3 regions of the Pseudomonas sp. FFPRI_1 genome follow, and region 3 is predicted to be linked to each of the others. Evidence: predicted binding sites of a transcription regulator. Region 3 holds the regulator's gene; each other region holds the start of a gene.
What was found. Region 3 encodes sigma-54, which starts transcription at its own class of promoters, with help from an activator protein. Its sites were predicted from a motif close to ANTGGCATNNANNTTGCTNT; they were not measured.

Region 1 (7,730 bases), 1.1 Mb from region 3:
GGCTGCCGTCGCGGCGCACCAGTGTCCACTCCCGCGCCTCATGACCGGCGCTCATGCCCTCTTCCACCAGCATCGCCTGGGACACCGGAATGGCTTTGCCATAGCGCTGGCTGAGGCTATGGGCCCAACTTTCCAGCTCCTGAGGCAGGTGCAGGCTTTCCAGGGTCAGGTGGCCGACTGCGTCAGCGCTGCTGTAGCCGAGCATCTGCTCGGCCCCGGCATTGAAGGTGCTGATGACGCCACGCAGGTCGGTGGCGATGATCGCCACTTGGGTCGCGGCATTGAGCACACTGCGCAGTTGGCTGTGAGTGCCCCGCAGTTCCTGCTCGCGACTGCGCAACTCCTCGGTACGCTGCTCCACCAGGGCCAGGGCCCGCTGGCGCTGGCTGACCAGTACGTAGAGCAAGGCGCTGAGCAGCACACTGAGCAATGCCCCCAGGGTCACCAGGCTCGCCAGGGAAGAATGATTGGCATGCAGGAACGCCGCGCTGGGACGAAAATCCACCTGATAGTCCCGGTCCGCCAGACGCAGCAAGCGGCTGGCGGTCAGCTGACTGTTGGTCGGCGGGTTGTTCGACTCATAGAGCACCTCATGCAGGCCCTCGGTGGACAGATCGAGAATCCGCACCGACAGGTTGTCACTGGCCGTGACCGGCAAGCCATCCGCCACCAGCTGCCGCAGGCTGATCACCGCCAGCACATAACCATAGGGCCGGGACTGCGCGGCAGGGCCGTCCTGGGGTCGCCTGACCGGCGCGGCCAGCAGCACTCCCCGGGCGTAGGCCGGGTCGACCGCGACCAGGTGCACCGGCGGCGAAACCGCCAGGCCATTGAGCTCCCGGGCACGTTCCAGCGTGGCACGGCGCACAGGTTGGGCCAGCAAGTCGTACCCCAGGGGCGAGCCCAGCGGGCTTTGCGTCTGGCTGTACAACACCGGCGCATAGTCGTCGTGCTCACCGGCCGCCTCCATCTGGCCTTCGCCGTTCAACTGCAATATGGAAAACCCCGGCAGCCCCTGCGCCCGCACCGACTGCTCGAACGCAGGGCGCTGGGCACGACTGATCAAAGGCGCCCAGGCATAGGCCTGGGTGCGCCGCAAAAGGGGTTTGGCGTAACCATCGAAGTCCTGGCGAGTCACCAGGTCGGAATTGACAAAGAAACGCCGCAAACCGTCCAGGCGTTGCTCCTGGTCTTGAAAGCGCTCTTCGATACGGCTGTAGCGTTCGCTGGCCAACAGCTGGAAACGCTGGCGCAACTGCTGCTTGTTCAGGCTGTAGGTGGACCAGGCCAGGAGCCCGGTCAGAATGCTACCGGCGAGCAACACCAACAAGGCCACGAGCCAGGCGGACACCTCTTCACTTATGAAACCCAGGATCTTCGGGCGTACCACGTGCAACGGCATAAGCAGAACTCATCACGCCAGCGAGTTTGGGTGTCATCCGGACCAAGTGTGTTTTATAGCCATTAGCCACTAATTTGACCAGCGCTAAACCGTCCCCAAAGCCTGAAATAAGCAGGCCTCGGGGGGGAGCTTGGCTGAACCTTAGCGAGCGGTGATTTTCCAGGCGCGGTGGATTTTGCTGTTGCGGGCGAAATCCGGGTCGATGGTTTTCGCGGTGATCTCCTCGACCAGATAGCGCGCAGCCAGGTTCTCATCCAGCTGGAACTTGCGGAAGTTGTTGGAGAAATACAGCACGCCACCCGGCGCCAGGCGAGCCATGGCCAGGTCCAGCAACTGCACCTGGTCACGCTGCACGTCGAATACTCCTTCCATGCGCTTGGAATTGGAGAAGGTCGGCGGATCGATGAAGATCAGGTCGAACTCGTCCCGGCAGGTATCCAGCCAGGCCATCACATCACCTTGCTCCAGGCGGTTCTTGTCGGAGAAACCGTTGAGGGAGAAGTTGCGCCGCGCCCAGTCCAGGTAGGTCTTCGATAGGTCCACGCTGGTGGTGCTGCGCGCCCCGCCCTTGGCCGCATGCACGCTGGCAGTGGCGGTGTAGCAGAACAGGTTGAGGAAGCGCTTGCCGGCGGCCTCTTTCTGGATCCGCATGCGCATCGGCCGGTGATCGAGGAACAACCCGGTGTCCAGGTAGTCCGTCAGGTTAACCAGCAACTTGACCCCGCCTTCGCGCACCTCGGTGAACTGGCCCTGGGCGCTCTGGCGCTCATACTGCTTGGTGCCGCTCTGGCGCTCGCGACGCTTGATCACTACCCGGCTCTTGTCGACATTCAACGCCTGCGGGATCGCCGCCAGGGCATCGAACAGGCGCGCCTGGGCCTTCTCCGGGTCCACCGACTTGGGCGCCGCGTACTCCTGGACATGCACCCAATCCTGGTACAGGTCGATGGCCAGGGAGTACTCGGGCATGTCGGCATCGTAGACCCGATAGCACTCGATCCCCTCGCGCTTGGCCCACTTGCCCAGCAGCTTGAGGTTCTTTTGCAGGCGGTTGGCGAACATCTGCCCGCCTTCGCTCAAGCGCGCCTGTTCAACCACAGGCGCCGGTACCGGAGCAGGTTTGATCGGGTTGCCATTCTTGTTGTACTGGCGCTCTTGCGGGGCGGCAGCGGCCTGGCTTTCAGCCTGGGCCTGAGCCTGCTCGCGCTCGAGCTGACGCTGTTCCGGGGTGCGACGCTCGCCGGTGACGAACTGGTCTGGCAGCACCTTGATCAGCAGCAGCTTGCAGGGCAAGGCGCCGTTCCAGAACGAATACTGCTTGTGGCTGCGAATACCCATGCGCTTGCCCAGGTCCGGGGCCCCGGTGAACACCGCCGCTTCCCAGTTCAGGCAGGCCTGGCGCAGGCGCTCGCCAAGGTTCTGGTAGAGGTACAAGAGGCTCGCCTCGTCCCCCAGTCGCTCGCCATAGGGAGGGTTGCAGATCACCAGGCCTTTCTGGTTCTGGTCCGGGCGCGGCTCGAAAGTCGCCACTTCGCCCTGGTAGATCTTGATCCACTCGCTGAGACCGGCGCGCTCGACGTTGTTGCGCCCCGGCTGAATCAGCCGCGGGTCGGCCTCGTAGCCGCGAATCCACAGGGGCGGCTTGGCCAACCCGCCCTGGGCGCGAGCCTGGGCCTCATCGTGCAGCTTGCGCCACAGGGCCGGCACGTGGCCGAGCCAGGCGGTGAAGCCCCACTGTTCACGCTTGAGATTGGGCGCGATGTCGGCGGCGATCATCGCCGCTTCCACCAGGAAGGTGCCGACACCGCACATCGGGTCCGCCAGGGCCCCGCCATCGGCAGCGATACGCGGCCAGCCGGAACGGATCAGGATCGCTGCCGCGAGGTTTTCCTTCAGCGGCGCGGCGCCTTGCTGCAGGCGGTAGCCGCGCTGGTGCAGGCTGTGGCCGGAGAGGTCCAGGGAAAGGATGGCTTCGCCACGGTCCAGGCGCAGGTGGATGCGCAGGTCCGGATTGAGCTTGTCCACCGAAGGCCGCTCACCGGTGGGCGTGCGCAGTTTGTCGACGATGGCGTCCTTGACCTTCAGCGCACCGAAGTGGGTGTTGTCGATGCCGGAACCGTGGCCACTGAACTCCACGGCCAGGGTACCGTCGGCCAGCATGTGGTCCTGCCAGTCCACATCCAGCACGCCGTGGTAGAGGTCTTCGGCGTCCTTCATCGGGAAGCGCTTGAGGACCAGCAGCACCCGGTTGGCCAGGCGCGACCACAGGCACAGGCGATAGGCCGTTTCCATGTCGGCCATGCCGCGTACGGCAGAGGTGTGCTCACGCGCCTGCTCAAGGCCAAGCCCGACGGCTTCCTCGATCAGCAGGCCTTCGAGGCCCTTGGGGCAGGTGAGGAAGAGTTCGTAACGATCCGACATGGGAGTACCAGGGCCTTTAGCAATAAGTGAACGGACAACGCATCGCCCGCTCGGTTTTCAATCAAGCGCTTTTCTTCAAGAGCGCTCGTGTGGCACGAAACTGTGCCGTCCCACCCCGGCCGGAGTGCTTTTTTGCAGGGCAAAAGAGCTTAGAGACCGAGGCAGATAAAAAGTCAGGGCAACAAAATGACATAAGTCGACCCTTCGTCGAATAGTAGTTGAGTGCAACCGCTCGACATTCTCACTAAAGCATTAACCTCATCATCTAGTGAGAGGCTGATCATAGCGGGCTTTGCCTGACAAACCGGATACAAAACCCCTCAGGCTTATGGCCTGGACAGCAATATCGTTACGTCCTTATGACAAAACGATCATTCACTTGCTGTGACCTATTGGTTAGAACTCAACACAGGTTGGCGCCGCAATGGCGTCAACATCAAGGCTCGCGACGCCGGCAGCGAGCACCAACGGCAGAAGCAATCTGCCCGACCTCAGATGAAGGTCGACGGGACATAAGACAGTCAACAAGTGAGGGAAACACCCTATGAGAAGACTAAAGCGTGATCCGTTGGAAAAAGCGTTTTTACGCGGATATCAGTATGGCGTTAATGGCAAGTCCCGTGAGCTTTGCCCATTTACTCTACCGTCGGTACGCCAAGCCTGGATTAACGGCTGGCGAGAAGGACGCGGCGACAACTGGGACGGTATGACAGGCACTGCGGGCATCCACAGACTCAACGAACTTCGCGCTGTCGGCTGATCAGGGCACATTCCGACACCTACAACTTGAATAGATGACGACTTAACCACGCACGCCCCATCCGGGCGGCGGGCTTCGGCCCAGGGGCTCCTTCGAGGAGCCCTTTTTTATCAGCGTGGTTTCAACCCGCCTGCTGCAATCCCCCTCAGCCCATGGCCGCGATGGCATCCACCGATTCGCGAATCAGCGCCGGGCCCTTGTAAATGAAGCCCGAGTACAGCTGCACCAGGCTGGCCCCCGCGGCAATCTTCTCGGCCGCGTGCTTGCCTTCGGTGATGCCGCCCACGGCGATGATCGGCAAACGGCCGGCCAGTTCGGACGCCAGGACCTTGACCGTATGAGTACTCTTCTCCCGTACCGGCGCGCCGGACAGGCCGCCCGCCTCAGCGCCGTGCTCCAGGCCTTCGACCCCTTCACGGCTCAAGGTGGTGTTGGTGGCAATCACCGCATCCATGCCGGTTTCCAGCAAGGCCCGGGCCACCTCGATGGTTTCCTCGTCGCTCATGTCCGGAGCAATCTTGATCGCCAGCGGCACGCGCTTGCCATGGATCGCCGTCAGCTCCTGCTGGCGCTGGCTCAAGGCCGACAATAGCTGCTTGAGGGACTCACCGAACTGCAAGCTGCGCAGGCCCGGCGTGTTCGGCGAGCTGACGTTGACCGTGACATAGCTGGCATGGGCATAGACCTTGTCCAGGCAGATCAGGTAATCATCCACCGCCCGCTCCACCGGGGTGTCGAAATTCTTGCCGATATTGATCCCCAGCACGCCCTTGAATTGCGCAGCCGCGACCCGGGCCAGCAGGTTGTCGACCCCAAGGTTGTTGAAGCCCATGCGGTTGATGATGGCTTGCGCCTCGGGCAGGCGGAAAATCCGCGGCTTGGGGTTGCCTGGCTGGGGACGCGGGGTGACGGTGCCGATCTCGACAAAACCGAAACCCAGCTGAGCGAAACCATCGATGGCCGCGCCGTTCTTGTCCAGGCCTGCAGCCAGCCCCACCGGGTTCGCGAACTCCAGGCCCATGACCTTGACCGGCATCCGCGCCGGCGCCTTGCACAGCAGACCGTTGAGGCCCAAACGCCCGCCCGCGCCGATCAGGTCCAGGGACAGATCGTGGGAGGTTTCCGGGGAGAGTTTGAACAACAGCTGGCGGGCCAGGGTATACATGGGCGGGATGAACTCGGTGGCGGCGAAATAAGGCGCCGATTATAGCCGGCGCCGGGGCCTGCAGGCGAGGCGCAGAGTGAAATCCCCGGCGGCTGGCATATGCCTTGCACTCTCTTGACTATGCAGACCTCGGCCAACGGCGGCCCAGGCCGAAGGACAATGGCGTCGTCACCCGCACCGGCCCTGCCCGGCCGGCGGGGACGACGCTTTTTCATGCAAGGTGCCAAGCCATGACCGATCTCCCCAACACTGCGCTGGCCTGGGTCAACGGTAGCGACGCCCCGGAAAAGTCCGCGATCAACCTGGGCTTCATGGCCCTGACCGATTGTGCCTCGGTGGTGGTCGCGGCTACCCAGGGTTTCGCCCAGCCCTACGGCCTGACCTTGAACCTCAAGCGCCAGAGTTCCTGGGCCAACCTGCGGGACCAACTGGTCAGCGGCGAACTGGACGCCGCCCACAGCCTGTACGGCCTGATCTACGCGGTGCACCTGGGCATCGGCGGCATCAACCCCTGCGACATGGCAGTGCTCATGGGCCTGAACCAGAACGGCCAGAGCATCAACCTGTCCCGGGAACTGCAAGCCCTCAAGGTGACCAGCCCTGAAGCATTGGACCGCCACGTGCACCAAAGCCGGGCGAGGTTGACCTTCGCCCAGACCTTTCCCACCGGCACCCACGCCATGTGGCTGTACTACTGGCTGGCCAGCCAGGGCATTCACCCCTTGCAGGATGTCGACAGCGTGGTCGTACCGCCACCGCAGATGGTTGCCCACCTGCAGGCCGGACGTATCGATGGCTTCTGCGTCGGCGAACCCTGGAGCGCCAGCGCGGTACAGCAAGACCTGGGCTTCACCCTGGCCACCAGCCAGGCGATCTGGCCCGACCACCCGGAAAAGGTGCTCGGCTGCACCCGCGCCTTCGTCGAGCAGTACCCCAACACGGCTCGGGCCCTGGTCATGGCGGTCCTCGAAGCCAGCCGCTTTATCGAGCAAAGCTCGGAGAATCGCCGCAGCACCGCTCAGCTGTTGAGCGCCGCCGACTACCTGAATGCACCACTGGACTGCATCGAGCCACGCCTGTTGGGCGACTACGCCGACGGCCTGGGCAATCGCTGGCAAGACCCTCACGCCCTGCGCTTTCATGGCCAGGGCGCCGTCAACCTGCCCTACCTGTCGGACGGCATGTGGTTCATGACCCAGTTCCGCCGCTGGGGCCTGCTGCGCGAAGACCCGGACTACCTGGCCGTCGCCCGCCAGGTACAGCAGCTTGAATGCTATCGCGAGGCGGCCACGGCGCTGGGTATCGCCGCCTGGGGCCAGGACCTGCGCAGCAGCCAGTTGATCGACGGCAAGGTCTGGGACGGCACGCAACCGGCTGCCTATGCCCGCAGCTTCAAGCTGCATGCCTTGAGCGACAGCCCTGCTCTTGTCGCCCAGCGCTGACCGGAGCCCGCCACCATGCTGCGTATCCTGCTGATCAACGACACGGCGAAAAAAGTCGGACGCCTCAAGGCCGCCCTCAGCGAAGCCGGTTTCGAGGTGATCGATGAATCCGGCCTGACCATCGACCTGCCTGGGCGCGTCGAAACGGTGCGCCCGGATGTGATCCTGATCGATACCGAGTCACCCAGCCGTGATGTCATGGAGCAAGTGGTGCTGGTCAGCCGTGACCAGCCCCGGCCCATCGTGATGTTCACCGATGAGCACGACCCTCGGGTGATGCGCCAGGCCATCAAGTCCGGGGTCAGCGCCTATATCGTCGAGGGCATCCAGGTGCAACGCCTGCAACCCATCCTCGATGTGGCCATGGCGCGCTTCGAAAGCGACCAGGCCCTGCGTGCACAACTGCAGGCCCGGGACCAGCAACTGGCGGAACGCAAGCGCATCGAACTGGCCAAGGGCCTGTTGATGAAGATGAAGGACTGCGACGAAGAACAGGCCTACACCCTGATGCGGCGCCAGGCCATGGGCAAACAGCAGAAA
Region 2 (7,730 bases), 1.3 Mb from region 3:
AGCAGCACCGCCACGGTGCTGAGCAGCAACCTGCAGAGCATCGCCCAGGCCAACAGCGAACAGCGTGAAGTGGTGTCCAACCTGGCGGTCACCGCCCGGGAGCTCGAAGCCCTGGCTGCGGACCTGCGCCAGGAAGTCGACCGCTTCCGCTGATGACCGCCGCCTAACCCTCCGGCACCTTGCCGGAGGGCGAAAGTTGCAATGGCGCCGGGTTCGACTAAAACAGATGAGCAGTGATTTGCCCTTCAAGGACATTCCTTTTGGCAGGAGCTGGCATGACTCATCTCACCCGTTTTGTCCCTCGCGTACTCGCGCTATCGACCCTGATGCTCAGCCACACGGCGTTCAGCCAGGAAAGCCCCGGGTTCATCGCCCCGGCCTCCTGGAGCACTCCATTCAACGGCATTGCCCAGGTCGCGTGCCACAACTGCTACGAGAAGCAATACGCCAACACCTTCACCAGTGTGCTCGACAGCGTGCGCACCCTGGAACTGGATTTCTGGGACCAGCGCGATGCCGTCACCGGCGGCTCGCCACGCCACTGGTTCGTGCGGCACAACCCCGGCTCCTTGTTCCAGTCCGGCAATGACAACAATTGCACCGGCGACGGCACCGGCAAGAATGATCTGGAAGCCTGCCTGAACGACGTCAAGAACTGGAGTGACAATCACCCGGGGCACTTCCCCATCACGGTGATCCTGGACAAGAAGCAGGGTTGGTCGAAGGAGAGTTCGGGGCGTACCCCCAAGGATTTCGATGAGCTGGTAGCCCGGATCTTCCAGGGCAAGCTGTACACCCCGCAAGACCTGGCGAGCCATATCGGCAGCGGCGCAGGTGCCTTGCAAGGCAACCTCAAGGGCAAGTCCTGGCCCACCGCCAGCCAGCTCCAGGGCAAGGTGCTGCTGGTGCTCAACCACTCGGAAAACCAGAAACTCTCGCAGTACGCCGAGGCCCGGACTGCCAGTGCCAAGGTGTTCATCTCACCGGTGACCAATGGCCAGAACGACGTCAGTGGCAAGGTCAGTGGCATGTCCAGCCAGTCCTCTGGCTACGTGGCCATGAACAACATGTCCAAGGGCGACAAGAAGTGGGCCGCGCAGGCTTTTGCCTACAGCCATATCGGTCGGGTCTGGGGCGATGACGGTGTGTCGTTCGCCCAGCACATCACCGAGAAGGTCAACCTGTCGGCCTACTACAAGTTTGCCGAGCAGAACGCCGGCGGCTACCGCATCCGGCCGTTCTGACGTTCACAGCGGGGCCGCCGGCTCTCCGAGCCCCGGGTCCACGCGCTTGCCGATGTCCCGCAGGCGCGCCAACTGGTCGACCATGCCCGGGGCCTCGTCGACGCTGCTGACGAAGGTCCACAGGTAGGTCATTACCGCGTACACATGGCCGGCCTTGACCTCGGGCGACAGCGCCAGCTGGCTGATGGCGATGACGAACAGCAGGGCCGCCACGGCGCCGAGAAACAGATAGGCCACGGCCTCCCGATCCGAAAGCCAGACTCGCAGCCGCGATATCAGGCGGTAGTGACGCTGCAGAGAAGCCGCGCCCACCTTGGCAACCATGCCGACTTCCTTTTCCAGCCGGTTGTTCAGGCGCTCGTGCAACTGCTGGTTGCGCCGGGCAAAGCGCGGCAGCAGGGTGACGCACAGCAGTAGCGCGCCCAGGCAGGCAAGACCGATCCAGGGCTCGATCACCAGCAGCATCACCGCAGCACCGACAATCGATACCAGGGCGGTGGTAATGGTCGGCACGTGCTTTTCGAAGAAATCGACGAACTCCCGGGCCAGAACCACCCGGGCTGCCGCCGTGGAAGTGTTTTGCTGTTGCAGGCGCTGGTTGAGAATCACCGGCACTGCAAGGTCGGCATAAATGCGTGTGAAGGTCCGGGTATCCACCGCCCGACGCGCAGCGCCCACCACCCAGAATCCCAGCACCACCATGGCGTAGATCAGCGCATGGGCGCTGTCCCCGCGCAGGATCGAGTCCACGGCGAATCCGGCGAACAATGGGTACGCCAGCAGCAGGGCATTTTCCAGGGCGACCAGGGACAAGGTGAAAAACAGCTTTCCCGGGTAGGCGCGGGCGATGGCCTTGAGGGTCTGGCCGGCGGACTGCTGGCCGATTTTTTGGGTGGAATCCACGGCAACGGGTGGAATGACAACAGACATGACTGCACCGCAAGTGTGATAACGGTTAATATTGAGCGACTGCTCAATTATCTTTGAGCGATCGCTCAAAATGCAAGCGCCGTTTGTCCTGGCGCCAAGAGGTTCGATGGCCGATGTCTCGTAACGACCGTAAAGACCAGATCCTCGGTGCAGCCCTGGAGCTGTTTCGCAGCAAGGGTTTCGCCGATGTGTCCACCCGTGATCTGGCCGAGCATGCGGGCCTGTCCCGCAGTCACGTCTATCACTATTTCAGCGACTGGAAGGAGCTGCGCCGCGAGGCCTTCGTGCGCTTTGCCAACGAGCAACTGGAGGCGATGCAGGAGCCGTTGCGCGATGCTGCGCCGTTGCAGGCGTTGCAGGGTTTTCTCCGTGATTGCCTGCCGGATTCCAGCGACGCCGGCTGGGCGTTGTGGCTGGATGCCTGGGACGAAGCCATGCATGACCCGGAATTGGCCGAGGCCTACTTGAGCATCAACGGCCAGTGGCAGGCGCTGCTGGCGGCGATCATCGACGATGGCGTACAGGCGGGGGTATTCCGCTGTATCAATTCCGGGCGCGCGGCCCGGCAGATCTTCGCCCAGACCATGGGGTATGCCGACGACCTGTTGCTGCGGGCTTCGCCCGAGGCGGCCAAGGCGGCGCAGGAGGAGGTCATGGAGGTGGCGGGCCTGTTGCTGGGGTTCAAGGATTGATGCGGGGGATGCCTGTCTCTTGCGCGACCTGTGGGGATGCACTCTATCGAGGAATGCCCTTCGCCCAGCAAGGCACGGGGCGAGGGGGCTGCTGGCAGGAGCGGGTATTTCTGCCTGGGGGCGTTGAACGCGATGAGGGAACGGCCCAGGGCAGATCTTCTGCTGGCTGGTCGAGGTTTGCAGCGCCGCCAGTGCCTGGATATAGAGCGGGTGCATGCAGTGGCGGCAGGCCAAAAGCTCCAGTGGATCATGATCGTGCACCCTTGATGGGCCTGGGGCGGCTCTGACGCGCAGATAGTTCTGCGGGCAGCGCCGTTCAGGGAATGCGCCATCAACCGGTGCCGGGCCGATATTGCAGCGCTTCGGCCAAATGTTCGCGATGGATGGCGGCCACTTGTTCCAGGTCGGCCAGGGTCCGCGCCACCTTGAGCAGGCGGTGGGCGGCACGCAGTGACAGGTTCAGGCGTTCGCAGGCGGCTTCAAGCCAGCGCTCGTCGGCTGTGGATAAGCTGCAGTGCCGCCGCAAGCCGGGCAGGTCGAGAAAGGCGTTGGCACACCCCTGGCGTTGCCGCTGCAGGTCCCGGGCCAGGGCCACGTGGATGGCGGCACTCGCGCTGTTCTCGCCTGCCTGTGGCCCGGGGCTCAGGGCCGTGGCTTCACGGGCTACGGTCAGGTGCAGGTCGATGCGATCGAGCAACGGGCCAGACAGTTTGTTGCGGTAGCGCTGGATCTGCTCGGGTGTACAGCGACAGCGCCCGCTGGGCTCACCCAGATATCCACAGGGGCAGGGGTTCATCGCGGCCACCAACTGGAAGCGCGCCGGGAACTGCACCCGGTCGCGGGCCCGGGCAATGACGATCTGCCCGGACTCCATGGGTTCGCGCAGTACCTCCAGGACCTTGCGGTCGAACTCCGGCAACTCATCGAGAAACAGCACGCCGTGGTGGGCCAGGGTGATTTCTCCCGGTTGGGGTTTCGAGCCGCCGCCTACCAGCGCTGGACCTGAGGCTGAATGGTGAGGCTGGCGAAATGGCCGCTGCGGCCAATGACGCAGCGGCGTGTGGCTGCTCACCGATTGAATCGCCGCCACCTCCAGGGCTTCGTCTTCCTGAAGCGGCGGCAGCAGACCAGGCAGGCGGCTGGCCAGCAAGGTCTTGCCGGTGCCCGGCGGTCCACTGAACAGCAGGTTGTGGGCTCCGGCGGCGGCGATCAGCAGGGCGCGCTTGGCGGCGAGCTGGCCCTGGACTTCGCTCAGGTCGGGGTAGGGCGGTGGATTCGGGGGGAGACCATCGCTGACATGGGGCGCGATGGGGGCGTGCCCGTTGAAATGGGCCACCGCTTCCAGCAGATGATCCACGGCGATTACTTCGAGGCCTGAAGCCAGGCAGGCTTCTTGCGCATTGGCGCGAGGCACCAGCAGGGTGCGTCCGGCATCACGTGCCGCCAGCGCCGCCGGCAGCACGCCGCGTACCGGACGCACAGCACCGGACAAGGCCAGTTCACCGAGGCACTCCATGTTGTCCAGGGCCAGGGCCGGTACCTGCATGCTAGCGGCGAGGATGCCCAGGGCAATGGCCAGGTCGAAGCGTCCACCGTCCTTGGGCAGGTCGGCCGGGGCCAGGTTGAGGGTGATGCGGCGGGCAGGGAAGTCGAAGCCGGCGTTGAGGATGGCGCTGCGCACCCGGTCCTTGCTTTCCTTGACGGCGGTTTCCGGCAGGCCGACCAGGGTCAGGCTGGGCAGGCCGTTGGCCAGATGCACTTCAACGCTGACAGCCGGGGCCTGTACGCCCACCTGGGCGCGGCTGTGGATGATTGCCAGGGACATCGAAAGACTTCCTTGAAACAGCGGGAGCCGCGTCCTGCGGTGCTGCAAGGATAGTTGAGGGGAGTGGGGCGATGGCAGCTTGAATGCAGACAGGATATGTCGTCGGCGCTGTCGTGGCTGTCGCCCGCAGGGCGGGGCCTGCAGGCGAATGCATCAGTTCACTGGGCGGGCGGAGTGAGCCGGGCTTCCAGCTCGGCCACCTTGGCCTCCAGGCTTTCCAGGCGCGCCCGGGTGCGGGCCAAAACCACCATCTGACTGTCGAACTCTTCCCGGCTGACCAGGTCCAGCTTGCTGAAGCCGCTTTGCAGCAGGGCCTTGAACTGGCTTTCGATTTCGTTGCGGGGCAGGGGCGTGTCACCGCTGAGCAAACGCGAGGCGTGGCCGCTCAGGGCGTCGAGAAGGTCTTTGGGCGCGAGCATGGGAGTGTCCTGAATAGCAGATGGCTCGCAGTGTATCACGCACGACAGAGGGGCTTGCGGGTGGCCGGTCTGCACGTTTTTCGCGCATCTGGCCGGGCGCCCGCGCACCGTTATTGTGCGTATCCGGGGCCTCGATTTGCGGTATGCCTCGGCGGTTGCGGGCAAAGGACTGAAATCACTGATTCTTCCCGAGATGGCAAGCTTTCTGCTTAGACCCTGGTGACCCATGCACTGATGCAGTCGCTGTGATGAATGCAGTGCGACAGGCGGAACGGGAAGTGTTTCGTCCGGGGCGGTTAGCTGGCGTCGGCCGGGCTGAGGAAGGCCGACGATGCGTTACAAAGCCAGGCACTGCGCTTAGACTTGAGCCGGGTTTGTTTTCCTGGGGCAAGTCCACCAATTCGGGAGAGAGTTTCATGAAGCTAGTCACTGCCATCATCAAGCCGTTCAAGTTGGACGACGTGCGCGAGTCGCTGTCCGAAATCGGCGTGCAGGGCATTACCGTTACTGAGGTCAAAGGCTTCGGCCGGCAGAAGGGTCACACCGAGCTGTATCGCGGTGCGGAGTATGTAGTCGACTTCCTGCCCAAGGTGAAGATCGATGTCGCGATTGACGACAAGGATCTTGACCGGGTTATCGAGGCGATAACCAAGGCTGCCAACACCGGCAAGATCGGTGACGGCAAGATCTTCGTGGTCAATCTGGAACAGGCTATTCGCATCCGTACCGGCGAAACCGATACCGACGCAATCTAAGCCGCCAAACCCAACGCCCCAGGAGAAAACAATATGACTCTGCGTAAATTCGCAGGGCTAGGAGCCCTTTTGCCCCTCGTAATGCCAGGCCTGGCCATGGCGGCAGACGAAGCGGCGGCTCCAGTCCTCAACTCTGGCGATACCGCCTGGATGCTGACCTCCACAGCCCTGGTGCTGTTCATGACGATCCCTGGCCTGGCGCTGTTCTACGGCGGCATGGTGCGGTCGAAAAACATTCTTTCGGTGATGATGCAGTGTTTCGCCATTACCGGCCTGATCACGGTCCTGTGGTTCATCTACGGCTACAGCATGGCGTTCGATACCACCGGGATGGAAGCCGGCGTGGTCAATCTCAATTCCTTCGTGGGCGGTTTTTCCAAGGCGTTCCTGGCGGGTATCACTCCGGCCAGCCTCACCGGTCCGGCCGCGTTGTTCCCTGAAGCGGTGTTCGTCACCTTTCAGATGACCTTCGCCATCATCACCCCGGCGCTGATCGTCGGTGCCTTCGCCGAGCGGATGAAGTTCTCTGCGATGCTGATCTTCATGGGCGTGTGGTTCACCCTGGTGTATGCGCCGATCGCGCACATGGTCTGGAGCGGCCCGGGTTCCTTGCTGGGCGACTGGGGCGTGCTGGATTTTGCCGGCGGCACCGTGGTGCATATCAATGCCGGTATTGCCGGCCTGGTGGCCTGCCTGGTGCTGGGCAAGCGCAAAGGCTTCCCGACTACCCCCATGGCGCCCCATAACCTGGGCTACACCCTGATGGGCGCGGCCATGCTGTGGATCGGCTGGTTTGGTTTCAACGCCGGTTCTGCCGCCGCCGCCAATGGCACCGCCGGCATGGCCATGCTGGTGACTCAGATTGCAACTGCCGCCGCAGCGTTGGGCTGGATGTTTGCCGAGTGGCTCACCCACGGCAAGCCCAGTGCCCTGGGTATCGCTTCGGGCGTGGTGGCCGGCCTGGTGGCAATCACCCCGGCCGCTGGCACCGTGGGCCCGATGGGGGCTCTGATCATCGGTCTGTCGGCGGGCGTGGTGTGCTTCTTCTGTGCCACCAGCCTCAAGCGCAAGCTGGGCTATGACGATTCCCTGGATGCCTTCGGCGTACACGGCATCGGCGGTATCCTCGGTGCGATCCTTACCGGTGTCTTTGCTGCTCCGTCCCTGGGTGGTTTCGGCACGGTGACCGACATCGCCGCCCAAGTCTGGATCCAGGCCAAAGGCGTGGGGTTCACGGTGATCTACACCGCCATCGTCACCTTCATCATCCTCAAGGTCCTGGATGCGGTCATGGGGCTGCGGGTTACCGAAGAAGAGGAAGCGGTCGGTCTCGACCTGGCCCAGCACAACGAGCGCGGTTACAACCTGTAATCATCGTCGAAACAAAAAGCCCGGCTTCGGTCGGGCATTTTTTTGCCTGGCGTTTGTCATTGAAAAAGGCTGAAAGGATTTTCTGGTGAGCCTTGGCGTGTTTGCCATGGCGATTTTTACCAGGGCAAATGCTTACACTAAAGCAGGATTATTCGGCGCTTTGTTTTTTCCCTGAGCGCGCTAGAATGCGCGCCGAAGCGTGGAGAACGGTATGTGGCAACAGACCCTGATTACCCTGCGGGCCAGGCCCCGGGGCTTTCATCTGGTGACGGACGAGTTGCTGGCCGGCTTGCCTGAGTTGAAGGCATGTCGAGTGGGTCTGCTACACCTGTGGCTGCAACATACCTCGGCCTCGTTGACCATCAACGAGAATGCCGATCCGGCGGTCCGGCGCGACTTCGAGCGTTTCTTCAACACCCTGGTGCCTCAAGGCATGGCCGGGTACGAACATGACGACGAAGGTGCGGACGACCTCCCGGCGCACTTCAAGGCCA
Region 3 (7,730 bases):
TGGGTGAAATCGAGCTGGAAGGCCTGCAGCCGGGCTCCTCGATCATGCCGGGCAAGGTCAACCCGGTGATTCCGGAAGCCACGGCGATGGTCGCCGCCCAGGTTATCGGCAACGACAGCACCATCACTGTGGCCGGGCAATCGGGCAACTTCGAACTCAACGTGATGCTGCCGATCATCGCCCAGAACCTCTTGAGCAGCATCGAGTTGCTGGCCAACTCCAGCCGCCTGCTGGCGGACAAGGCCATCGCCAGCTTCAAGGTCAATGAGCCCAAGCTCAAGGAAGCGCTGTCGCGCAATCCGATCCTGGTCACGGCCCTGAACCCGATCATCGGCTACCAGAAGGCCGCCGAGATCGCCAAGACCGCCTACAAGCAAGGTCGCCCGGTGATCGACGTGGCACTTGAACACACCGACCTGCCACGCAGCCAGCTGGAGATCCTGCTGGATCCGGAAAAACTCACCGCGGGCGGCGTGTAACCCTCGACACCGCTTTGGAGGCTCACCATGGAGCACTGGAAACGCACGATCGAAAGGGCCAACCGCCTGTTCATGCAAGGCGAACTGGTGGATGCCCGCGAGTTCTACCTGCAGGCGCTGGCCCTGGCCCAGGTGTTGTTCGAGCGCTGGTCGAATCCCGACGAAGCGGTGGCAGCCTGTGTGATCTCCCATCACAACCTGGCAGACCTGCATTTGCGCCTGAACCAGCCGGAGGAGAGCGCGGAATACCTCTGTGCGATCCACCAGCGTCTGTTGCAGACCATGCAGGACAGCCGCCTGCCCCTGGCACTGCGGGAGGCCGCCCTGCGCCAGAGCAGCAAGACCTACGTCGAGCTGCTCAACTTCATCGGTGACCACGGCGAATACCCCCGTACTCACCGCTTGCTGGACAGCAACGTCGCGCGCTTGTCCCTGGACAGCGCGTCCCCCGACAGCCCCTTACATGGAGTGCACTGATATGTCCTTTACCTTGCCTGCCTTGCCTTACGCCTATGACGCCCTGGAACCGCACATCGATGCGCAAACCATGGAGATTCATTACAGCAAGCACCACCAGACCTACATCAACAACCTCAATGCGGCGGTGGAGGGCACCGAGTGGGCGGGCTGGGAGGTGGAAAAACTGGTGGCCAGCGTGCAGCACCTGCCGGAGCAACTGCGCGCTGCGGTGATCAACCAGGGGGGCGGCCATGCCAACCACTCATTGTTCTGGGCGGTCATGACTCCCGCCGGTGGTGGCAAGCCGGATGGCCCGCTGGGCCAGGCGATCGAGCAGCAGTTGGGCGGTTTCGAGCGGTTCAAGGAGTCGTTCACCAAGGCTGCGTTGACCCGTTTCGGCAGTGGCTGGGCCTGGCTCAGCGTGACCCCGGAGAAAAAACTGGTGGTGGAGAGCAGCGGCAACCAAGACAGCCCGCTGATGAATGGCAATACCCCGATTCTCGGCCTGGACGTGTGGGAGCACGCCTACTATCTGCGTTATCAGAACCGTAGGCCGGAATACATCAATGCCTTCTACAACGTGATCAATTGGCCGGAAGTTGCCCAACGCTACCAGGCCGCGATGGCCTGATCCTCTCCCTCAAAACAAGATCTAAGGCCGACTATGGGCACTGAAACACTGGCGATCAGCAGCGGACGGATGTTTCGTTATGCCTTCGGTTCGCTGTTGCTGTTGGCGGGCACCGCATTGCTGGTGGCTCAAGGGCTGAGCTGGCTTGACCTGGAGCCACGACTGCTGCGTGCATTGCAGGGTGGATCTATCTGCGCCCTGGGCACGGCGCTGGGGGCGGTCCCGGTGCTGGTGATCCGCAGGATGCCAATCGCCGTGAGTGACACTCTGCTGGGTTTCGGTGCTGGTGTGATGCTGGCGGCGACGGCGTTTTCACTGATCGTTCCCGGCATTGCCGCCGCCCAGGACCTGGGGTTGTCTGCCTGGGGGGCCAGCGGTCTGATCTGCTTCGGCATCCTGTTGGGAGCCTTTGGTCTGTTTCTGGTGGATCGCAAAGTTTCCGGGGGCTGCCCGGAGGTCCTGGTAGGGACGCCGGAGCATCCGGTGATTGCCCCGCGCATCTGGCTGTTTGTGTTTGCGATCATTGCCCACAACATTCCGGAAGGGATGGCGGTGGGGGTGTCGGCCGGCGGCGGCATGCCCGATGCGGACAGCCTGGCCATGGGCATTGCCCTGCAGGACGTACCAGAAGGCCTGGTGATTGCACTGGTGCTGGCGGGGGCGGGAATGTCGCGGGTCAAGGCGTTCCTGATCGGTGCGGCTTCAGGTCTGGTGGAGCCGGTCTTCGCCCTGTTGTGCGCATGGCTGGTAAGCCTGGCGGAGTTGCTGTTGCCATTGGGCCTGGCCCTGGCCGCGGGTGCCATGCTGTTGGTGGTGACTCACGAAGTGATTCCCGAGTCGCGGCGTAACGGGCATGAGAAGTTGGCCAGCCTTGGCTTGTGTATCGGTTTCTGCCTGATGATGGTGATGGACACGGCACTCGCCTGAGTGCCTTGTGGCGAGCGAGTGCCCGGTTCGGGGTTACTCGCCTTCGTCGAAGAAGTTGTTGATCAATGCCACCAGCGCGTCCAGCGCTTCCTGTTCCTGCTCGCCTTCGGTTCTCAGATGGATCTTGGTGCCCTTGCCGGCGGCCAGCATCATCATGGCCATGATGCTCTTGCCGTCGACCATGGATTCCGGGGTCCTGCCGGCGCGGATCTGGCAGGGGAACTGGCCGGCCACGCCGACAAATTTGGCTGAGGCTCGGGCATGCAGGCCCAGTTTGTTGATGATCTCAATTTCCAGAGCTGGCATCGCGGGGTAGATCCTTTCAGCTAAGGTCGCGGTGGCGAACCTGGACGTTCTTCAGGGGTTTTTGCAGGACCTGGCCCAGGCGCTCGGTCAGGTACACGGAACGGTGGTGCCCACCGGTGCAGCCGATGGCGATGGTCACATAGGCGCGGTTGCTGGCGGCAAAGCGTGGCAGCCACTTGAGCAGATAGCTGGAGATGTCCTGGAACATTTCCTCGACATCGGGCTGCGCGGCCAGGTACTCGGCCACCGGGGCGTCCAGGCCGGATTGAGCGCGCAGTTCGGGTTTCCAATATGGATTGGGCAGGCAGCGCACATCGAACACCAGGTCGGCATCCACCGGCATGCCGCGCTTGAACCCGAAGGACTCCACCAAAAACGCGGTACCGGGCTCGGGCTGGTTCAGCAGCCGCAGCTTGATGGTGTCGCGCAGTTGGTAGAGGTTCAGATTGGTGGTGTTGACCTTGAGGTCCGCCAGATCGACGATCGGCCCCAGCAACTGGGTTTCATCGTGGATGGCCTCTGCCAGCGAACGGTTGGCACTGCTCAGTGGGTGGCGGCGACGGGTTTCCGAGAAGCGCTTGAGCAGGGTCTCCTCGTCGGCGTCCAGATAAAGCACATCGCACTGGATGTGCCGGCTGCGCACTTCTTCGAGCAACTCGGGGAAACGCGACAAGTGGCTGGGCAGGTTGCGTGCGTCGATGGACACCGCCACCAGCGGTTGGGCCAGTTCGGTGTGAATCAGCGCACGTTCGGCAAGCTCGGGCAGCAGCCCGGCCGGCAGGTTGTCGATGCAGTAGTAGCCGTGGTCCTCGAGAACATCGAGGGCGGTGCTTTTACCTGAGCCGGAGCGGCCGCTGACGATGATCAAGCGCATGATTACTGACCGTTTTGCTCGTCCAGGACAACCTGATACAAGGCTTCGTTACTGGTGGCACTGCGCAGCCGATCACGAACTTCCTTGCGATCGAGCATGCTGGCGATCTGCCGGAGCAGCTCCAGGTGTGCATCGGTGGCCGCTTCCGGGACCAGCAGGACGAACAGCAGGTCCACCGGTGCGCCGTCGATGGCGTCGAAATCGATCGGAGCGTCCAGGTGCATCAAGGCACTGATGGGCGACTCGCAGCCTTTGAGGCGGCAGTGGGGAATGGCGATGCCGTTGCCAAAACCGGTGGATCCCAGTTTTTCACGGGCAATCAAGCTCTCGAAGACATCCTGCATCTCCAGATCAGGCACTTCGCGGCTGATCAGGTTGGCAATTTGTTCGAGGGCGCGTTTTTTACTGCCGCCCGGCACGTTCACGAGGGAACGGCCGGGGGTCAGGATGCTTTCAAGTCGGATCATGGGAGGGGAGTGTTAGCGACCCGTACCTTGGAGAAGGTGGAGTTGCTTTTCCTTATGCTTTTTCAGTTGGCGGTCAAGCTTGTCGGTGAGCAGGTCAATTGCGGCATACATATCGTCATGTTCTGCATTGGCGACGACCTCCCCACCGTGGATGTGCAGGGTGGCTTCGATTTTCTGCTTGAGCTTCTCGACAGCCATGGTGACCTGCACATTGGTAATCTTGTCGAAGTGGCGCTCCAGCCGGTCGAGTTTTTCGCCGATGTAGACGCGCAGGGGTTCAGTCACTTCGAGTTGGTGTCCACTGATGTTGACTTGCATACAGCTTCTCCTTCGTTGCCAGTGCATAACGCGGCAGGCTGGGTTGCCTGCCACCTAGACTGTGTCCGAACCCGCTGCGCCTGAATGCGGCCCGGAAGGTTCGGCACACCCTGAAACGCTGTGGCCAGCCCGGCGGCTACATCAACCGCTTGCGTTCGCTGGAAGGCGCGATCCCAAGGGATTCGCGGTACTTGGCGACGGTGCGACGGGCTACCTGAATGCCTTGTGCCTCCAGTAAACCAGCGATCTTGCTGTCACTCAACGGCTTTTTCTGATTTTCCGCCGCGACCAGTTTTTTGATGATTGCGCGGATCGCCGTGGACGAGCATTCACCGCCTTCAGAGGTGCTGACGTGGCTCGAGAAAAAGTATTTCAGTTCATATATGCCCCGTGGGGTATGCATGAATTTCTGCGTGGTCACCCGGGAAATCGTCGATTCATGCATGCCCACCGCTTCAGCGATGTCATGCAGAACCAGGGGCTTCATGGCTTCATCGCCGTACTCGAGGAAGCCGCGCTGGTGCTCGACGATCTGGGTGGCGACCTTCATCAGGGTTTCGTTGCGGCTCTGCAGGCTCTTGATGAACCAGCGGGCTTCCTGCAACTGGTTGCGCATGAAGGTGTTGTCGGCGCTGGTATCGGCACGGCGAACGAAACCGGCGTACTGCGCGTTGACTCGCAGGCGCGGTACGGATTCCTGGTTCAGCTCCACCAGCCAGCGCTCGTTGTCCTTGCGCACGATGACGTCCGGGACCACGTATTCAGCTTCACTGGATTCGATCTGCGAGCCGGGGCGCGGGTTGAGGCTTTGCACCAGCTCGATGACCTGGCGCAGCTCGTCTTCCTTGAGTTTCATGCGGCGCATCAACTGGCTGTAGTCGCGGCTGCCCAGCAGGTCGATGTAGTCGCCGACCAGGCGCTGTGCTTCGGTCAGCCAAGGGGTTTTCGCCGAGAGCTGACGCAACTGCAGCAACAGGCATTCGCCCAGGTTGCGGGCAGCGATGCCGGCCGGTTCGAATTGCTGGATGCGGTGCAGGACGGCTTCGATCTCGTCCAGCTCGATATCCAGTTCAGGATCGAAGGCTTCGAGAATTTCCTCGAGGGTCTCCTCGAGGTAGCCCTGGTTGTTGATGCAGTCGATCAGGGTCACGGCGATCAGGCGATCGGTGTCCGACATCGGTGCAAGGTTCAACTGCCAGAGCAGGTGGCTTTGCAGGCTCTCGCCAGCCGAGGTGCGGGTGGTGAAGTCCCACTCGTCATCATCGTTGCTCGGCAGGCTGCTGGCGCTGGTCTGGTAGACGTCTTCCCAGGCGGTATCCACCGGCAGTTCGTTGGGAATGCGTTCGCTCCACTCGCCGTCCTCGAGGTTGTCCACCGTGGGGGCGGCTTCCTGGTAGGAGGGTTCCTGGATCTCGGTATTGGGTTTGGACTCGGGGTTGTCGGCCAGGGGGTCGCTGTTGTCGAAGTCGTCGCCTTCTTCCTGGCGTTCGAGCATCGGATTGGACTCCAGGGCTTCCTGGATTTCCTGTTGCAGGTCCAGGGTCGACAATTGGAGCAGGCGGATGGCCTGTTGCAGCTGCGGTGTCATCGTCAGCTGCTGGCCCATTCTCAGGACTAGCGATGGTTTCATGGCAGGGGCTTAACACCTTATTTGCCGGCGCGCATGCGCCATCCACTACAGGGCGCCGGAGCGCCAAACATAAGCAAATTATATGCCTGAAACTGAAGTGTTTGCCTAGAGCGCGGTAACAATAAAATTTGTAGGGTTTATTGTTCCCGGCGCTCTGGCGTCTAGCCCTACACCTCAGCCCTTACAGGCGGAACTCATGGCCCAGATAGACTTCCTTGACCAGTTCATTGGCCAGGATGGTCTCGGAATCGCCTTCAGCGATCAGTTGCCCGTCGTTGACGATGTAGGCGGTCTCGCAGATGTCCAGGGTTTCCCGGACGTTGTGGTCGGTGATCAGCACCCCGATGCCCTTGGCCTTCAGGTGGTGGATGATCTGCTTGATGTCGCCGACCGAGATCGGGTCGACACCGGCGAAGGGTTCGTCCAGCAGGATGAACTTGGGTGCGGTGGCCAGGGCCCGGGCGATCTCCACTCGGCGGCGTTCGCCACCGGACAGGCTCATGCCGAGGTTGTCGCGGATATGGTTGATATGGAATTCCTGCAGCAGGCTTTCCAGTTCCTGGCGACGGCCGGCCTTGTCGAGTTCCTTGCGGGTCTCGAGGATGGCCATGATGTTGTCGGACACCGAGAGCTTGCGGAAGATCGAGGCTTCCTGGGGCAGGTAGCCGATACCGGCACGGGCGCGGCCGTGCATCGGCTGGTGGCTGACATCCAGGTCGTCGATCAGGACGCGGCCCTGATCGGCCTGGACCAGGCCGACGATCATGTAGAAACAGGTGGTCTTGCCGGCACCGTTGGGGCCGAGCAGGCCGACGATCTGCCCGCTGTCGATGGACAGGCTGACATCACGCACGACCTGGCGGCTCTTGTAGCTCTTGGCCAGATGCTGAGCTTTCAGAGTTGCCATTACTGGGCCTTTTGCTCGTCGGTTTTCTTTTTCGGCTGGATGACCATGTCGATCCGCGGACGTGGCGCGGTGACCGAGCTGCCATTGGCGCGACCGGCGTTGGCCACTTGCTTGACGGTGTCGTAGACGATTTTCTCGCCTTCGGTGGTGTTGCCGTCGTTGATCACCTTGGCCTTGTCGATCAGTACGATGCGGTTCTGCTGGGCATGGTACTGGATGGTCACGGCGTAGGCCTGGACCGGCTTCGGATCGGTCTGCTTCTGCAGTTGCTCGAAGTACGCCAGGTTGCCCACCGACGTCACCACGTCGATCTCGCCGGTCTTGGACCGGGTGATGGTCACGGTGTTGCCGGTGATCTTCATCGAGCCCTGGGTGATGATCACGTCGCCCCTGTAGGTGGCCACGCCGTTCTTGTCATCGAGCTGGGCGTCGTCGGCCTGGATGCGGATGGGCTGTTGGCTATCGTTCGGCAGAGCCCAGGCGCTCACGCTTCCCAGTGCTGCGCCCAGACTGAGCAAAATAGGGAGGGTTTTAACGAGCCTCATACTGTCCTCTTACGTTCGATAGCAGGTTCATCCTGCCGTCTTTCAAATACGCTTTCATTCCCTTGGCCGTAGTCACGCCGCCGGCGCCGTCGATTCTAACGGCTTGCTCGGTCTGCGCATATTGCTTCTGCGGGAATACTGTCATGCGGGTGGTGGTGATCAGCAGATTGCGGTTGTGCTCGTCGGT

Region 1: the regulator sigma-54 is predicted to act here: its motif matches at 5,840-5,859, upstream of ACZ5BO_RS10985 (CmpA/NrtA family ABC transporter substrate-binding protein).
Region 2: the regulator sigma-54 is predicted to act here: its motif matches at 5,303-5,322, upstream of glnK (P-II family nitrogen regulator).

What each region holds. Positions count from the first base shown of each region.
Region 1 covers NZ_AP029168.1:2,415,799-2,423,528, reverse strand. Annotated here, with positions in the region: gene ACZ5BO_RS11005 (sensor domain-containing diguanylate cyclase) at 1-1,402, opposite strand, end outside; gene rlmKL (bifunctional 23S rRNA (guanine(2069)-N(7))-methyltransferase RlmK/23S rRNA (guanine(2445)-N(2))-methyltransferase RlmL) at 1,544-3,823, opposite strand; gene rmf (ribosome modulation factor) at 4,368-4,583, shown strand; gene ACZ5BO_RS10990 (quinone-dependent dihydroorotate dehydrogenase) at 4,729-5,748, opposite strand; gene ACZ5BO_RS10985 (CmpA/NrtA family ABC transporter substrate-binding protein) at 5,979-7,190, shown strand; gene ACZ5BO_RS10980 (ANTAR domain-containing response regulator) at 7,206-7,730, shown strand, end outside.
Region 2 covers NZ_AP029168.1:7,507,190-7,514,919, reverse strand. Annotated here, with positions in the region: gene ACZ5BO_RS33930 (methyl-accepting chemotaxis protein) at 1-153, shown strand, start outside; gene ACZ5BO_RS33925 (Ca2+-dependent phosphoinositide-specific phospholipase C) at 276-1,244, shown strand; gene ACZ5BO_RS33920 (ABC transporter six-transmembrane domain-containing protein) at 1,248-2,174, opposite strand; gene ACZ5BO_RS33915 (TetR/AcrR family transcriptional regulator) at 2,288-2,866, shown strand; gene ACZ5BO_RS33910 (YifB family Mg chelatase-like AAA ATPase) at 3,198-4,691, opposite strand; gene ACZ5BO_RS33905 (accessory factor UbiK family protein) at 4,850-5,110, opposite strand; gene glnK (P-II family nitrogen regulator) at 5,527-5,865, shown strand; gene ACZ5BO_RS33895 (ammonium transporter) at 5,899-7,236, shown strand; gene ACZ5BO_RS33890 (secondary thiamine-phosphate synthase enzyme YjbQ) at 7,448-7,730, shown strand, end outside.
Region 3 covers NZ_AP029168.1:1,327,675-1,335,404, forward strand. Annotated here, with positions in the region: gene ACZ5BO_RS05900 (class II fumarate hydratase) at 1-479, shown strand, start outside; gene ACZ5BO_RS05905 (hypothetical protein) at 507-956, shown strand; gene ACZ5BO_RS05910 (superoxide dismutase) at 958-1,569, shown strand; gene ACZ5BO_RS05915 (ZIP family metal transporter) at 1,603-2,496, shown strand; gene ACZ5BO_RS05920 (HPr family phosphocarrier protein) at 2,530-2,802, opposite strand; gene rapZ (RNase adapter RapZ) at 2,819-3,676, opposite strand; gene ptsN (PTS IIA-like nitrogen regulatory protein PtsN) at 3,679-4,143, opposite strand; gene hpf (ribosome hibernation-promoting factor, HPF/YfiA family) at 4,156-4,461, opposite strand; gene ACZ5BO_RS05940 (RNA polymerase factor sigma-54) at 4,598-6,091, opposite strand; gene lptB (LPS export ABC transporter ATP-binding protein) at 6,273-6,998, opposite strand; gene lptA (lipopolysaccharide transport periplasmic protein LptA) at 6,998-7,543, opposite strand; gene lptC (LPS export ABC transporter periplasmic protein LptC) at 7,530-7,730, opposite strand, start outside.